One region of the Pseudoalteromonas sp. SG45-3 genome, then DNA from elsewhere that is predicted to be linked to it. Evidence: predicted binding sites of a transcription regulator. Region 1 holds the regulator's gene; each other region holds the start of a gene.
The links. Region 1 encodes LexA, which represses DNA repair genes until DNA is damaged. Its sites were predicted from a motif close to TACTGTATNNNNATACAGTA; they were not measured.
Positions count from the first base shown of each region.

Region 2: the regulator LexA is predicted to act here: its motif matches at 1,755-1,774, upstream of H5126_RS14530 (YebG family protein).
Region 3: the regulator LexA is predicted to act here: its motif matches at 2,395-2,414, upstream of ruvC (crossover junction endodeoxyribonuclease RuvC).
Region 4: the regulator LexA is predicted to act here: its motif matches at 1,938-1,957, upstream of uvrD (DNA helicase II).

Region 1 covers NZ_JACJEN010000016.1:12,297-16,477, forward strand. The annotation lists gene H5126_RS15945 (hypothetical protein) at 1-621, opposite strand, end outside; gene H5126_RS15950 (hypothetical protein) at 935-1,315, shown strand; gene H5126_RS15955 (PaaI family thioesterase) at 1,316-1,756, opposite strand; gene lexA (transcriptional repressor LexA) at 1,924-2,541, shown strand; gene coxB (cytochrome c oxidase subunit II) at 3,025-4,167, shown strand; gene ctaD (cytochrome c oxidase subunit I) at 4,167-4,181, shown strand, end outside.
Region 2 covers NZ_JACJEN010000013.1:73,609-77,789, reverse strand. The annotation lists gene dsbB (disulfide bond formation protein DsbB) at 369-887, shown strand; gene H5126_RS14540 (DUF6170 family protein) at 889-1,191, shown strand; gene H5126_RS14535 (helix-hairpin-helix domain-containing protein) at 1,216-1,512, opposite strand; gene H5126_RS14530 (YebG family protein) at 1,827-2,144, shown strand; gene putP (sodium/proline symporter PutP) at 2,417-3,895, opposite strand.
Region 3 covers NZ_JACJEN010000027.1:34,857-39,037, forward strand. The annotation lists gene H5126_RS19745 (ABC transporter permease) at 1-2,332, shown strand, start outside; gene ruvC (crossover junction endodeoxyribonuclease RuvC) at 2,463-2,987, shown strand; gene ruvA (Holliday junction branch migration protein RuvA) at 2,990-3,607, shown strand; gene ruvB (Holliday junction branch migration DNA helicase RuvB) at 3,615-4,181, shown strand, end outside.
Region 4 covers NZ_JACJEN010000002.1:3,904-8,084, reverse strand. The annotation lists gene yrfG (GMP/IMP nucleotidase) at 1-289, shown strand, start outside; gene H5126_RS02415 (dUTP diphosphatase) at 305-928, opposite strand; gene H5126_RS02410 (YacL family protein) at 1,009-1,377, opposite strand; gene H5126_RS02405 (hypothetical protein) at 1,494-1,718, opposite strand; gene uvrD (DNA helicase II) at 2,022-4,181, shown strand, end outside; gene H5126_RS02395 (GNAT family N-acetyltransferase) at 4,165-4,181, shown strand, end outside.

The DNA of each region.
Region 1 (4,181 bases):
AAAGCTAATAAGCAGTGGATTATTAAAATTCTCTCGCTCATCGTAATCCATAATATGTAACATCCAAAAAAAGTCGAATATTCGCCATAGCGTGCTGCGAACGGTAACAACTTTGCCGTTATTTTCTGACAAGTACAGTGTTGTGTTAAATGTGTCGTCAAATTGTACCTGCCAAACATTGGTTTTATATCCTACTTCTCGCATACCTTGCTTTAGTAGTACAGCGCTTGTTACTTGAGCGTCAATAAGTAAGTGTGCTTTAGCATTTGCGGTAATTTGTATTTTAGTTGGCGGTTCAAATGGTCGGCCTGTTATTCCATTGAAGCTTTGCTGCTCGTTATTACTAAAGACAGTAATAAGTGGTGTAGTTAAGAAGTTCTCAAAAATTATTTGTGTTGGATTAACCACCTGAGAGGCAATATCGTCAAGTGAGGCAACATAATCAGCCTGCGTAAATGGGTTATTAAGAGTACGTGTTGCAAGATGCTCCCCATGAACTTTATCAAGAGGGATTGCACTCATAATTAAACCACCTAGTAACCATGCTAAAATTTGTAGTGCTAATAAATATCCTAACCATTTATGTAACTTGCGAGCATGTTTAAATATTTTTTTATTCATGTTTTAGTCTTATTATTTTTAGAAGCTAGTTTATTACATTAATAGGATAAGTTACTGCGACATTTTGTCGCAGTTTAAACTATAGCTTACTGTAATCATTTAAAAATAAAAAAGATTACACTTAAATTCCTAACATGACTTATCTGTTTAATTGAGCTGAATATTTGATATCCAGCTAGCTTTAAATGCTAAAAAATACTTAAAAGCTGCGAAATATCCATATAAAGTGGTTAATAGAGCATAGTTGATTTGGTATAACGGTAAAACTGCGTTAAAGTTTGCAATGAAATTATTAGAGGATAAATACGAAACGATGTCGGAAATTCAATTTTTAAATGTAGATCTTGAGCTTGAATCAAAGCAAGATATTAGTTTGCTAGTGGCGGACTTGAAAAAAGTCGCGACGATTTTACATTATGACAAAGACGAATACCGTCAACTAGCGCGTATTGAAGCTACAGGTGAGGTGAGCACACCTGATAAAGCCATAAACCATATATGTGAGCTTATTGAATCGTGTTCGCGTAATGCGCTAAAGCAATGGTTAAGCTGTTCACGTAGAACGTTTGATATTGGTTTTGAATCAGGGACTTCTCCTAAGTGCTTTAATCAAGCCTTAGATGCAGATACATTATTGCGTATATCTGCGATTGGTGCGGGTATGGAAATTACCATTTACCCAATCGAAAAGTAACTATCTTCGCTCTACGACTGCTGCGGTCATTTTTGATACGCAGCACAGCTCATTGCGGCTATTTGTAATTTTTATTTCCCATACTGAACTACGTTTGCCAATATGAAACGCTCTAGCCGTTGCTGTTAAAGTGCCGTTGCGAGATGCTTTTAAATGACTTGCGCTAATTTCCTGCCCTACACAGTAAAATTTAGTAAAATCGACAACAAAGTTAGCGGCATAGCTGGCGACTGTTTCGGCAAGTACAACGTTAGCACCGCCGTGAACCATGCCCATTGGGTTATGATGCTCAGGAATTGCCGGCATTGTGGCAACCAAATAATCATCGCCAATTTCTGTGACTTCTATCCCCATAGTTTTCATTAATGTTCCTTGGCCATTAATGCCTTGTTCTAACTGCTTGCACAGCTCTAAGGTGATGGGCTGGTACCAAATACTCATAATGTCTCCTTTGCATTTTTAATCATTTATAAACTTAGCTTTAGTTATATCCCTAAAATGTACACAAGTGAAATTACTTTAGCTATTTTAAGGCTTAATTTAAATTTGCGATTTTTATTTAACTGTATATACTCACAGTTAAATGTACTGTATGGAAAACCAGTTGTATGCGACCATTAACGAACCGCCAAGCTCAAATACTCGAACTAATTAAAGTTTTTATTAAAGACACTGGTATGCCTCCTACACGTGCTGAAATAGCGCAAACATTAGGTTTTAAAAGTGCCAATGCTGCTGAAGAACATTTAAAAGCACTTGCTAAAAAAGGCGCAATTAAAATGAAACCAGGTGCAAGCCGTGGTATTCAATTAATTGAAGAAGAAGAGCCAGAACAATTAGGTTTACCGCTTATAGGGCGTGTTGCTGCTGGTTCACCTATTTTGGCGCAAGAGCACGTTGAAAGTCACTGTAAAATCGATCCATTAATGTTTAAACCGGCTGCAGATTTTTTACTACGCGTTAACGGTATGAGCATGAAAGATATTGGTATTATGGATGGTGATTTACTTGCTGTACATCGTACTCAAACCGCTGAAAACGGGCAAGTTGTTGTTGCCCGCCTAGACGAAGACGTAACTGTAAAACGTCTTGAGAAAGCGGGTCGTAAAGTATTACTTCATGCTGAAAACGACGATTTTGACTCTATTGAAGTAGATCTTGAGAATGAGTCTTTTAATATTGAAGGCTTAGCCGTTGGCGTTATAAGAAACGCTGATTGGATGTGACTTTAAAAATAGCTTTTAAACAAGCAGTTTTATAAATGCGTACTAACTAGTACGCATTTTTGTTTTAAAATTTGTACTAAAAATAGGGCGTAAACAGCCCACTGACTATTTAAGCTGTAAACTTTTTTGCACTTATATTTTCCCCCTCCGAATGCGTTAAACCCCTTTGCCTTGCTCATATTTTGAACTTTCTGTTGCCCAGTTGATTACCGATTTTTTATTAATTATTCAATATCACCTGGTTGTTTTTTATACTAAAACTTGCTTGTTGTTCGTTTTTTAGCTAATTGTTAATGTGCTGAGCTAATAATAACTCACAGCTTTTTAGTTTTGAGAACACACAATATACACAAACCCGTTGTTGGCGCAGCAAAACCAATCAATATTAAATTAGATTGGCTAAAAAAATAAAAATAACGAATTGGCGTTTAAGCCGTATGCCTCTTCGCTTTGCATTCGCAATAGCATCAAAGGAGCCGTCACATGGGTAAACTGACCTCTACCTTGTGGCTTATATTATGTGTTTTTTCGCACCCAGTTTTGGCTAACAGCCAATACAATATGCGCAAAGGCGTAACCGATATAAGCAATAATGTATATCAGCTGCACATGACCATATTTATAATATGTTGTGTGATTGGGGTGATAGTGTTCGCAATTATGTTTTGGGCACTTATTCATCACCGTAAATCTAAAGGGGCTGTACCTGCCCAATTTCACGAAAGCACTAAAGTAGAAATACTTTGGACTGCAATTCCGTTTGTTATTTTAATTGCTATGGCAGTACCAGCCACTAAAACCCTAATTGCAATGGAAGATGCCAGCAAAGCTGATCTCACTATTAAAATTACGGGTTCGCAATGGAAATGGCATTATGAATATATGGGTGAAGATGTAGAGTTCTACTCTATTTTATCTACCCCGCAAGATGAAATCGCGAATCTTGCAGATAAAAATCCTAACTACTTACTTGAGGTTGATAAGCCTCTTGTACTGCCAATAAATCAAAAAGTACGATTTTTAATGACTTCTGACGATGTTATTCACTCTTGGTGGGTACCTGATTTTGCAGTTAAAAAAGATGCGAACCCCGGCTTTATAAACGAAACATGGACGAACATAAACGAAGAAGGTACTTACCGAGGCCAATGTGCTGAGTTGTGTGGTAAAGACCATGGCTTTATGCCCGTTGTGGTGGTCGCTAAATCTGAGGCTGATTTTAAAACATGGCTTACAGATGCAAAGCAGGCTAAACAAAAAGCAGCATTAGCAGATGCCGCATTACTTGATAAAACCCTCCCAAAAGAAGAATTAATGACTTTAGGCGAACAAGTATATATGGCTAATTGTGCTGCATGTCATCAACCTACTGGCATGGGGTTACCGGGCGTATTTCCTGCACTTAAAGGCAGCCCGATAGTGCTTGGCGATATAAAAGATCACATTAATGTAGTTATCCATGGACGACCCGGTACGGCAATGCAAGCTTTTGCCAAGCAGTTATCTATAAAGCAATTAGCTGCGGTTATTACTTATAAACGTAATGCGTGGGGTAATGATACGGGTGATGTTATTCAACCGAGTCAAATACAGACAGCACTTGATGCCAAAGTGGAGGCGAACTAATGAGTAGCATAGTA
Region 2 (4,181 bases), on a different contig from region 1:
GCTACAATGCATGAATATCTAGAGTAATATTCATTGTAGGTACATTGTTATTATGGAGATATTTTTATTTACGCAGCGCCTGAGCTTAATTAACTTATCCCGCACTTGCCATAAGAAAAAGTACAAAAAAGTGCAACCATAAAAAATTCTTTAGATGATGCATCACCTTAGTATAAGTAAGCAATATAACTGAGCTTATGTATCGATGGGAAAATAATAGAACGTCATTCAACCTTTGCTAAGGCTGAATTGAGTAGTCATTAATTTCATCTTATAAAAAGCGACTTCGGTAGCTTTTTTTTCCTTTTTGTTGCTGCATACTTTATCCTACGTCATAATCTAACGTCCTATTAAAACGCGGAATTTTTATGAACTGGCTTGCACAATTACCTACCCAACGAACCCCGTGGCTTTTATTTACAGCTATCGTTTTTTTACTTGAAGTTACCGCTCTTTTCTTTCAATACAAAATGGGGTTAGCGCCTTGCATAATGTGTATATATCAACGCACTGCAGTATTGGGGTTATTGGGCGCAGGGATTGTAGGCTCAAGTAAACCACAAAGTAAAACTGTGCGTATGATAGCGTATGTTATTTGGGGAATATCGAGTGTTTGGGGATACTTAATTGCTCGCGAACATATTGATATGCAGACCACCACAGACCCTTTTGCATTTAGCTGCGAGTTTGAACCAAATTTCCCATCATTTATGCCACTACATGAATGGATACCTAGCTTTTTTCAAGCTACCGGGGATTGTGGAAATATAGATTGGCAGTTTGTTGGCATGAGCATGCCTGCTTGGATGGAAGTGATATTTGGGATTTTCTCACTAACGCTATTTATTATAATTATTGCCCGTTTATCAATTAAAAAGTCGATTTGATATGTTTACATTTTTTTCAAGCCAATTAGACCAGCTTAAGCATTTAAAAGTACGCCAGCGTCAAGACGTAATTGCGCTTGCATTAAGTCAGCTATCGCCAACTGATAAAGTTCTATTGCGTATTATAAAACTGCTATTACTTAGCCCACTATTTTTAATATTCACTGTATTTAAAGGTTGGATATTAATACCATTTTTGATACTTGGCGGATTGTGCTATCCACTATTAACTACACCTATTGAGATTAACTTTGCTAAAAAGCACTTAAGCGATGCACTAAAACAATTTAATCAGGGCGCCTAGCACCCTGATTACTATTTAGAAATATTAAAGTGTAAGTTTCCCCTCTAATTTAGCTAAAAGTTTTTTGCCAATCCCTTTAACTTGCGATAAATCACTAACGCTTTTAAATTCGCCATTTTCTTCACGATAATCCACAATTGCCTGCGCTTTTTTCTTACCTATACCAGGTAACTTAGCAAGCATCTCTGCATCAGCATTATTTATACTAATTGTCTCAGCTTGAGGCATTTGCTTAGTTACTTCTGATAATTGTGCATACGCGGTAGTCGCGGGTAGTAAACATAATAAACTTATGATGAGTAAATTTTTTAACGTTTTCATTAAACTTGCCCTTATTCTTCTTTTCTTAATTTTGAGTATTGCTCAGGAAATCAATAAATAAGGAACTGTAAAGTTCATCACTTAAAGTGTACCTAAACGCATTATCACTATGATCCGAAATCCTGAAAATGCAGCTGGTACAACAAAGTGATTGCTTAACTAAAGTAAAGTTACCGTTTTTTGTCAAATTTAAGACACCTAAAAATTAATACTTCGCGCTTGCAAATTTACTTACAAACCATTACTGTACATAAAAACAGTAATCTAATGGTTTTTTAAAAACCACGGTGCCAAGCAATTTTGCAGGAGAAATCATGGCTGTTGTTGTTAAATATGTTGTAGAACGAAACGGAGTCGAGCGTATGACGTTTACTACCAAAAAAGAAGCGGATGCTTATGACAAGATGCTCGATATAGCAGAATCACTTGAGCTGATGCTAGAAAAGGTAGACGTACCGCTTAGTGAGCAACAAATTGAATCACTTGCTTTAGAAATAGCGAAAAGCAAAGATGATTTTATGACCATATTGAAAGGTGGCAAAGATCCAGCTGTTACCAAAGCGCCAGCAAAAAGTAAAAAGTCAGATAACGTTGCATCAATTGAAGATAACAACGATAAAAAAGTAAGTTAATTCATAGAATGTTCCCTCCTCGGACGGGACAAACTAAATAAAAAAGGGAGCAACTAAGTTGCTCCCTTTTTTATTATACCAATTCGCTTAATTAAGTGATCTCTTTGAGGGTGGAAAACGTGTTGATAGCTAGGCAAAAATTCGATATTTAGTTGTTCTAAATGAGAATTTTTTAACGCCGGTAGCAACACGTTTAGCCCCGCAAAATGATTAAGTATTATTGCGGATTGGTATTAATTACTACTCATTTTAAAATAAATAGTAATTGCTAATTAAAGCTCTTTTTCTACTTCATCAAATAAAGCAGTGATGTTTTGCTCAGGCTCTTTTGTTACTAAGCTAACAACAACAATTGCAATACTCGCTAAAATAAAGCCCGGTACTATTTCGTACATAAAGCTACTTAAGCTTTCACCATTGATAGTAAATGGTCCATATATCCAAATTAGCACAGTAAATGCGCCTACTAACATACCAGCTAACGCACCAGCAAAGTTCATGCGTTTCCAATAAAGGCTAAACAATACAAGTGGTCCAAACGCAGCACCAAAGCCAGCCCACGCATTACTTACTAGGTCTAAAATAGAGCTATCTCTGTCGTAAGCTAAATAAATAGCGAACATAGCAACTACGGCAACACTAATACGGCCAACAGCAACTAGCTCTTTATCACTGGCATCTTTACGTAAGAATGTTTTATAGAAATCTTCTGTTAATGAACTTGAACTAACCAATAATTGAGATGAGATAGTACTCATAATCGCAGCCAAAATTGCAGCAAGTAAAAAGCCAGCAATAAGTGGGTGGAACAGCAACTCAGAAAGAATTAAGAAAATTGTTTCAGGGTCTTCAACTACAATGTTGTTCTCATAAGTATAAGCTGCACCAAATATACCAGTACCAACAGCACCAATGGCAGCAACAATCATCCATGTCATACCAATACGGCGTGCTTTAGGCATATCTTTAACACTACGTACCGACATAAAACGAACAATGATATGTGGTTGGCCAAAATAACCTAAACCCCAAGCCATTGCAGAAATAATACCTAATGCAGAACCTGCACCAATCCAGTTAAGCATATCTGGATTTACGCTATGTAAAGTTGATTCTAAAGGTTGTTCAAGCAAAGAGTATGCAACCGTTGGTACTAGAATAAGTGCAATGAACATAATACAACCTTGCACAAAGTCAGTTAAGCTTACAGCTAAAAAACCACCAAACAAGGTATATAAAACAACTACGCCCGTTGTAATGTATAAACCCATTTCATAAGTTAAACCAAACGAGCTTTCAAACAATTTACCACCAGCGACAACACCAGATGAAGTATAAAGAGTAAAGAAAACAATAATTACCACAGCTGATACAACACGTAATAGGTTGGATTTATCATTGAAGCGATTTGAAAAGTAGTCTGGGATGGTTATAGAGTCATTTGCTTTTTCAGTGTAAACACGTAATCTCGGTGCAACTAACAGATAATTTAACCAAGCACCAATCACCAAGCCAATTGCTATCCATGTACTACTAAAACCAGTAACAAACATCGCACCAGGTAGGCCCATTAAAATCCAGCCACTCATATCAGATGCACCTGCAGACAGTGCAGCTACACTTGGAGATAGATTTCGTCCACCTAACATGTAACCAGATACATCGTCAGTAGATTGCTTATATGCATATAGTCCGATACCTAACATTACAATAAAATATAATGCTAGTGAAATAATCATTCCTGTTTCCAAATTAGCCTCCGCATAATTATTAATAATAGGCTTTAATCCAAATAATGACTCTTAAAATTTTATAGTTAAGACACTATTGGGGTAAAAACCATTCTCGCTGACTATATCATGCTTGATAATAAAATCTCCAACTTGTTGCCCTCACCTGATACAAAAATACTCATGTTGAATAATTTTAAAGCGAATTGGTGAAATATAATAAATTAAATACTAGAAAGACCTTAATTTTTAATGATAATTTATTAATCTAGCAAATATACGTAATGCTATTTTGAGTCTTTTGCCA
Region 3 (4,181 bases), on a different contig from region 1:
AGACCGTGTACTTGCAAGCGACCATGTTCTGGACACCGCTTTTATTACTCAAGCTCAGAGCCAAAATTTAAAAACGGCGCAAATGGTGTATTTCGACACTATGTTGTTTGCCGATGATGAAATGCAGTTTAGCTCAGTAAAAGCAGCATCTAATGCGTACCCGCTAAAAGGGCAGTTAAAAGTTAAAGATACCCTAACCGGTGAAACTAAAGTTGCTAATAGCGGACCAACGCCTGGTAATGTGTGGCTAAGTGAATCGGTATTTTACAGTTTAAATATTGATATAGGCGCGCAAGTAGAGCTTGGCGCTGCATTATTTAATGTTTCAAAAGTTATTGTAGAAGAGCCTGACGCGCCATTTAATGTATTTTCAAGTAGCCGTCGTGTGCTTATTAATATTGACGATGTGGCAAAGACCGAAGTTGTGCAGCCGGGTAGTCGTGTTTATTATCGCCAACTTTATGCAGGTAGTGAGGCCGATATAAATAGCTTTTACGAGTGGCTTAAACCACAAATGAAAGAAAACCAACAATGGTACGGCGTTAAAGACCGTCAATCACCTATTTCAAATAGTTTAAACCGCGCAGAGAGCTTTTTATTACTAGCCGGTCTATTAGGTATTATTTTAGCCGCAGTGGCTATAGCTGTTTCAGCAAAACGTTATTGTGAACGCCAATACGACCCAGTAGCGATGATGAAAACGCTCGGCGGTAGCCGCTCAATGATCCGCAAAATATACATGCTTCATTTATTGCTTGTATGTGCAATGGCAGTAAGTATAGGGCTGTTAATTGGTTATGGCTTGCAAGAAATAGCAACAAGTTACTTATCAAAAAGTATGGGCACAGAGCTACCCTTGGGTGGCTTTAAACCTTGGCTGGTGGCTATAAGCACTGGCGTAATTTGTGCAGTTATGTTTTCTATCAAACCGTTATTTGATTTATTTGATATTCCACCGCTTAGAGTTCTGCGCCGTAACTTAGGCGACAAGTTGGCTGTAAGTCGTGTGCATTTAGGTATGAGTGCGCTAACTGTGTTTTTATTAATGTGGTTATTTAGTAACAACATAAAAATAACGCTTATTTTGTTTATATCAACACTTGCGCTAATTGGTGTGCTGTTTTTAGTATCTAAATTAATATTTGGTGGTGGTCGAAAACTAGGATTAAAGCCAGGTAACAGTTGGTCGCTTGCAATTGCATCTATTCAAAAGCGTGCAAATGTGAACGCGGTACAGTTAATTAGTTTTTCGTTAGCGATTAAATTACTGCTGTTTTTAGTGGTACTTAAAAACGACATGATATCTGATTGGCAGTCGCAACTTCCAAGCGACGCGCCTAATGCGTTTTTAGTTAATATTACGCAAAATGAGCTTGAGCCAATTAACGAATATTTAGCTCAAAAAGATATTCAAGTATCAGAGTTTTATCCCACTATTCGTGGGCGCGTAAATGCGGTGAATGGCGAGTTGGTAGCACGTTCAGTATCGCTGCAAGACAACGAGAAAAAAGACGAAGAAGCACGTGCAGGTATTGGCCGCGAGCTAAATCTTACATGGCTTAAAGATGTGCCTGACCAAAATGAAGTAACACAAGGTACGTGGTTTGGTGAGAATGCGATGGCTGAAGCTTCAGTAGAGGAGTCGATGCTTGAGCGTTTAGATGTTGAGATAGGCGACACGCTCACATTTTTAATTGGTTCGCAGTCGTTCGACGCTAAAATCACCAGTGTGCGCAAAGTAAATTGGGCCACGCTTAAACCTAACTTTTTTATTATTTTAAGCCCAGATGTACTTGCAGATTTTCCCGCAACGTATATTTCGTCGGTACGTATAAACCCAGACCAAAAGCGTGATTTTAGCCAGTTATTACGTACTTACCCTACTATTACAGCCATTGATATTGATAACTTTGTTAAGCAAATACAAACTACTATTTCGCAAGTATCACTCGCCATTGGCTTTGTACTTGCAATTGTTGTGCTGTGTGGCGCGCTTGTACTTATATCGCAAGTGCAAGCTAGTTTAGGTGAGCGTATGCAAGAAATTGTAATACTCAGAACGCTTGGCGCTAAAAGCCGATTAATTAAAAACGCGACCCTGTATGAGTTTTTATTACTCGGCGGTTTAGCTGGCTTAGTTGCCGCATTTTTTAGTGATATAGCGCTTTTAATTGTGCAGCAACAAATGTTTGATTTAGCAGGTAAGTTACACCCACATATATGGATTATTGGACCGGTAGCTGGCGGCGTATTTGTGGCAGGTTTAGGTTATTTAATGATTGCCCGAACACTTAAACAAAACACCCAAGGATTAGTACGTACCCTAGGGTAAGCTTAAACTAACATGCTCCTGTAAATGCCCACCTAGTACGTGGGCATTTTTGTTTTTCTTTGTACTGGTAATTTATACAGTACTCTGGCATTATTAGCGTAATTTAAAAATAATAACAATGGAGCGCTGTTTGGCCATCATTTTAGGGATCGATCCTGGTTCACGTTTGACCGGATATGGTGTTGTTGCCCATCAAGGTTCTAAATTTACATACTTAGGCAGTGGCTGTATTAAGTTAGCCGATCATCCTTTTCCGGTTAGGCTTAAAATGATCTACCAAGGCATTACACAGCTTATTGAGCAGTTTTCGCCAGAAACCTTTGCCATTGAAAAAGTATTTATGGCGCACAACCCCGATTCAGCTTTAAAACTTGGCCAAGCTAGAGGCGCTGCTATTGTAGGTGCTGCAATGGCCGACTTGCCCGTATTTGAATATTCAGCTAGGCAAATTAAGCAAGCAGTAGTAGGTAACGGTGGCGCTGATAAAACTCAAGTGCAACACATGGTAAAAAATATTTTAAAACTACCTGGTACGCCACAAGCCGATGCAGCTGATGCACTCGCTATTGCGATTTGCCACGCTCACTCAGAACAAAATTTAATTAAACTAGCGGGCAGCGCAAGCAAAACCGTTAGAGGACGTTTAAGGAAATAATTATGATAGGCCGCTTAAATGGTATTTTAGTCGAAAAACAGCCACCAGAAATATTACTCGAAGTAAGTGGTGTAGGTTACGAAGTACAAATGCCAATGACCTGTTTTTACGATTTACCAAAAATTGGTGAAAATGCGATTGTTTACACTCACTTTGTAGTGCGTGAAGATGCTCAACTATTATTTGGTTTTAATAATAAAGTTGAACGTGCTTTGTTTAGAGAGCTATTAAAAGCAAATGGCGTAGGGCCAAAACTTGGCTTAGCTATTTTATCGGGCATGTCGGCAAAACAATTTGTAAGTTGTGTAAATAACGAAGACTCAACATCGCTTGTTAAATTACCCGGTGTAGGTAAAAAAACAGCCGAGCGTTTAGTACTCGAAATGAAAGACAGGCTAAAAGATTGGGGTAATGATTTATTTACGCCATTTAGTGACAGCGCAGTAATAGAGCCAATGAGCGATACGACAATTGCTAATAATGCAGCGGATGATGCCGTATCGGCACTGCTTGCATTAGGTTATAAATTGCCACAAGCTCAAAAAGCAGTAAAATCGATAAGTAAACCCGATATGTCTACTGAGGTTCTTATTAGAGAATCTTTAAAATCTATGTTGTGAGTAACCCATGATTGAAGCGGATCGCTTAATTGATGCGACTGAAAAAACAAATGAAGACTCTATAGATCGTGCAATAAGACCAAAACTTTTAGCCGACTACAGAGGCCAGCCTCATGTTAAGCAGCAAATGGAAATTTTTATTGAAGCTGCCCGAACCCGTGGTGAAGCGCTTGATCATTTATTAATATTTGGCCCACCTGGGCTTGGTAAAACCACGCTTGCAAATATTGTAGCCAATGAGTTACACGTAAGTATTAAAACAACATCAGGCCCTGTACTTGAAAAAGCAGGCGATTTAGCTGCTCTACTTACTAATTTAGAAGAGGGCGATGTACTGTTTATCGATGAAATACACAGGCTAAGCCCGCAAGTTGAAGAAATACTGTATCCCGCAATGGAAGACTACCAGCTTGATATAATGATTGGTGAAGGCCCAGCTGCGCGTTCTATTAAATTAGACTTACCTGCATTTACACTCATTGGTGCAACCACACGAGCAGGATCGCTTACATCGCCACTGCGTGACCGTTTTGGAATTGTGCAGCGATTAGAGTTTTATTCTGTAGAAGATTTA
Region 4 (4,181 bases), on a different contig from region 1:
CATGCTGAAATTTGAGCATACAGCGATTGATAACTACCTAGATGGTGTAGTGTCTACTCATGAATATGGAGTAAGTAAAGAGCAGCAAAGTTTGTGGCACCAAGTACAAAAAGACTTAGGGTTTAATAAGCAGCGCACTTTGTTTGTAGATGACAGTGTGCCGGTATTAAATGCCGCACGAGAATACGGCATCGAGCACTTACTTGCAGTTGCTAACCCTGATAGCCAACAACCACATAACGAAATAGCCGATTACCTGAGTGTTACCGACTATCGTAAGATTATTTAACTCAGTTTACGTGGGCTAGATTTTTGGGTAACGCGCTTCAAGGCCTTGGTACACTAACTTTGCAAAATCTGCATGTTCTGTATCAAGGCTTTTAACTACTTCAACTAAATGCTCGTTATCTTCTTGCCCGTTCCACTCTTTAATGTAGCTACCGTCTTTGTAGCCATGATCTTGACGGAAAAAGTTTAACGTGTTTTTACCTACGTAGCCGCGATATAAATCATCAATATCCATACCCATTTGCGCCATACAGCCGGCAAAGGCAGCGGCATTAAACGTTTTATCTGCAACGGCGGAAGCCGCTAATATTTCTAGCGTTTGTTTAAAGTCATCCGCTTGTTGAGCATTACTAAGCTCAGCTTCAAGTTGCTTTGCTAAGTCTTCGTAGCTAGTTTTGCCGTCAATTCTAAGCGATAGACCAAAATGAAAAATATCAACCAACTCTAAAATAACTTGTTCAGTATCTGGTGTTTGTTTTTTCCACCATTTCCAACCATGATGATCCAGCATTTCAGCGCACTCAACCCAAATAGCGCGGTACCATTCGAATCCTTGAGTAAACCATTGCTCATGTACTTTAGTGTTCATGGCGTTTTGCATTTCTAGCATAACTACTAGCTTGTTTAAATTGGCAGACATATTCATTCCTGTCGTTTTTGATTAGTGTAATAGTACAGATAAAGGAAGCTTAACGCATCAGCACTATCTTAATATGTAGTTTACTTTGAGCCGCTAAATTCAGCCCATGAATCAATTAAATCAATGAAATCTTCAAAGCCACAACCACTACTTAAACCATTTTCTTCAAGCGCTAAATCGTCATCTTGATACGCTATTAGGTCTTCACTGTCTTGATGAAGCGCATGGGCTTCAAATAATGCTTCGTCTTTGGTTAATATTAAATCTATTTCTTGGCCTTTTAGCGTTAACGGCTCATAGCTTGAGCTCACCGATGCAATAAGCGCTTGCACCATAGCTACTTTGTCTTTGCCTATTTCTTCGTTTAGCCAGCGACCAATAATAGCGTGTTCACTACTTATTTTAATACGTAGCCCACTAATAGGGTCGCGAATAAATTGATACTCCATAGGATTTGCCTGTAAATCTTTAATTGCGTAATTATATACGTAAACGCCCGCAAACCACAGGACATATAAAGTAAAATAGCGCCACAAGGGCGCTATTTTATTCAACTTTAAAGCAGTTAACTTCGCGATCTATAACGCGCTGCGTCAATAATCGACCATAAGTAAATAATAGGCACTAGTACAAAACCTACAAGCACATAAATTAGTGCGTAACTTATTATAATAGCGAGTGCAAAAAATATAGCCGCTAAAATACGCCCTTGCACTAACTGCCCTAAACCAGGAAAAAATATATTACATAATGCTGCGATTACGTTACCGCCAGAACCTTGATCTGCCATACTAACCTCTGTATTTATTTGATTTTATAATTATTTACTTACACACTCTATGCCAATTTATTAAAGCTTACAAATCAAATAGTTAAATTAGTCTAGATTTAGAGAGTTAGTAAATTTTGCTAACTTTAGGTCAAATTAGCAATTTTTATTGTGCGTTTACGCTTTTTTGTTTGTTCAAAAAATTATCAAGTTACTCGTTTTTAAGGCTATTTTATAAATAGCTGTTTATAAAAACAGTATTTTATTTAGCCTAACAAAAACACCTGTTATACTGCCCACAATATTGATTAAAAAGGCGTAACGATGGACGTTTCACAATTACTCGATGGCTTAAATGACAAACAACGCGATGCCGTTGCAGCCCCACTACAAAACATGCTGGTATTAGCAGGTGCTGGGTCTGGTAAAACACGAGTGTTAGTTCATCGTATTGCGTGGCTTATGCAAGTTGAGCAAGCATCTGCTTACAGTATTTTTGCCGTAACCTTTACTAATAAAGCGGCTAAAGAAATGCGCAGCCGCGTTGAAGAAACACTAAAAGCCCCTGTAGGTGGTATGTGGATTGGTACGTTCCATGGTTTGTCGCATCGTATTTTACGTGCTCATCACCGTGAAGCTAACTTACCAGAAGCCTTTCAAATTTTAGACTCTGACGATCAACTTCGGATGATCAAGCGCTTATTAAAATCGATGAATATCGATGATAAAAAATGGCCCGCCAAACAATTTGGCTGGTACATCAGCGCTAAAAAAGATGAAGCACTTCGCCCTAAAGATATTCAAGCATACGATATTAACGAGCAAATGATGCTGCGTGTTTACGCCGCCTACCAAGAGGCCTGTGATAGAGCAGGCCTAGTAGATTTTGCCGAAATATTACTACGCAGCTACGAAGTGTTAAAAAATAACCCAACGTTACTGCGTCATTATCAGCAACGCTTTGCACATATGCTCGTAGACGAGTTCCAAGATACAAATACCATTCAATATGCTTGGTTAAAGTTACTTGCAGGCGATACAAGCAGTATCATGATTGTAGGCGACGATGACCAAAGTATTTACGGTTGGCGCGGTGCTAAAATCGAAAATATTAAACGATTTTTAACTGACTTTAGCGCAGAAACCATTCGTCTTGAACAAAACTACCGTTCAACAGCAACTATTTTGAAAGCGTCTAATGCATTAATTCAAAATAACTCAGAGCGTATGGGTAAAAGCTTATGGACCGACGGTAACGATGGCGAGCCAATTTCTATTTATGCGGCATTTAATGAGTTAGACGAAGCACGCTTTGTAAGTAGCAAACTACGAAGCTGGTTAAATGCAGGTAATGCCCTACAAGATGCCGCAATTTTATACCGTAGTAACGCGCAATCTCGTGTACTCGAGGAGGCCATGCTGCAAGAAGGCTTAAAATACCGTATTTATGGGGGTATGCGATTCTTCGAACGACAAGAAATTAAAGATGCGTTGTCGTACTTACGCCTAGTAGGTAATCGTCAAGACGATGCCGCGTTTGAGCGTGTAATTAATACGCCAGCACGCGGTATTGGCGATAAAACATTGAGCCATATACGCGATTGTGCACGAGCAGAATCGTTACCGCTTTGGTATGCCGCAAAAGCAATTGTAGAACAACAGCATTTATCTGGTCGTGCTTCTGGTGCAGTAAGTAAGTTTGTAGAACTCGTTGAACAAATAGAAGATAAAATTAGCGACCTAACTTTGCATGAGCAAGCCAAGTACACAATTCAAACCTCAGGCTTGATGGCAATGTACCAAGCCGAAAAAGGTGAAAAAGGCCGTGCTCGCGTAGAAAACTTAGAAGAGCTAATTAGCGCTTGTGATCAGTATGAGCTGCCTGAAGACGAAGAGTACAGCTCACCTTTACAAGGCTTTTTAGCCCATACGTCACTTGAGTCAGGTGAAGGACAAGCAGAAGAACACGAAGACGCCGTACAAATGATGACGCTTCACTCAGCTAAAGGCTTAGAGTTTCCGCTAGTGTTTATGGTAGGCGTAGAAGAAGGCATGTTCCCTTCTCAGCAAAGCAACGAAGAGTCGGGTCGCTTAGAAGAAGAGCGCCGCCTTTGTTATGTAGGCATGACACGAGCAATGGATAAGTTATACATTAGCCATGCTGAGAGTCGCCGTTTATACGGGCAAGAAAAATACCATAGCCCATCTCGCTTTTTACGCGAAATCCCTGAAGACTGCGTAGAAGAAATCCGTATTAAAACACAGGTTTCTCGCCCGCCTGCCGCTGGGCGTTTTAGCGCATCAGTTAGCCATGCCGCATTTGAAGACAGTGGCTTTAACTTAGGACAACGCGTACTGCATGCTAAGTTTGGTATTGGTACTGTACTGAATTATGAAGGTAGTGGCGCACAATCTCGCGTACAAGTTAACTTTGACGACCTTGGTAGCAAATGGTTAGTAACGGCCTATGCACGATTACAAGCG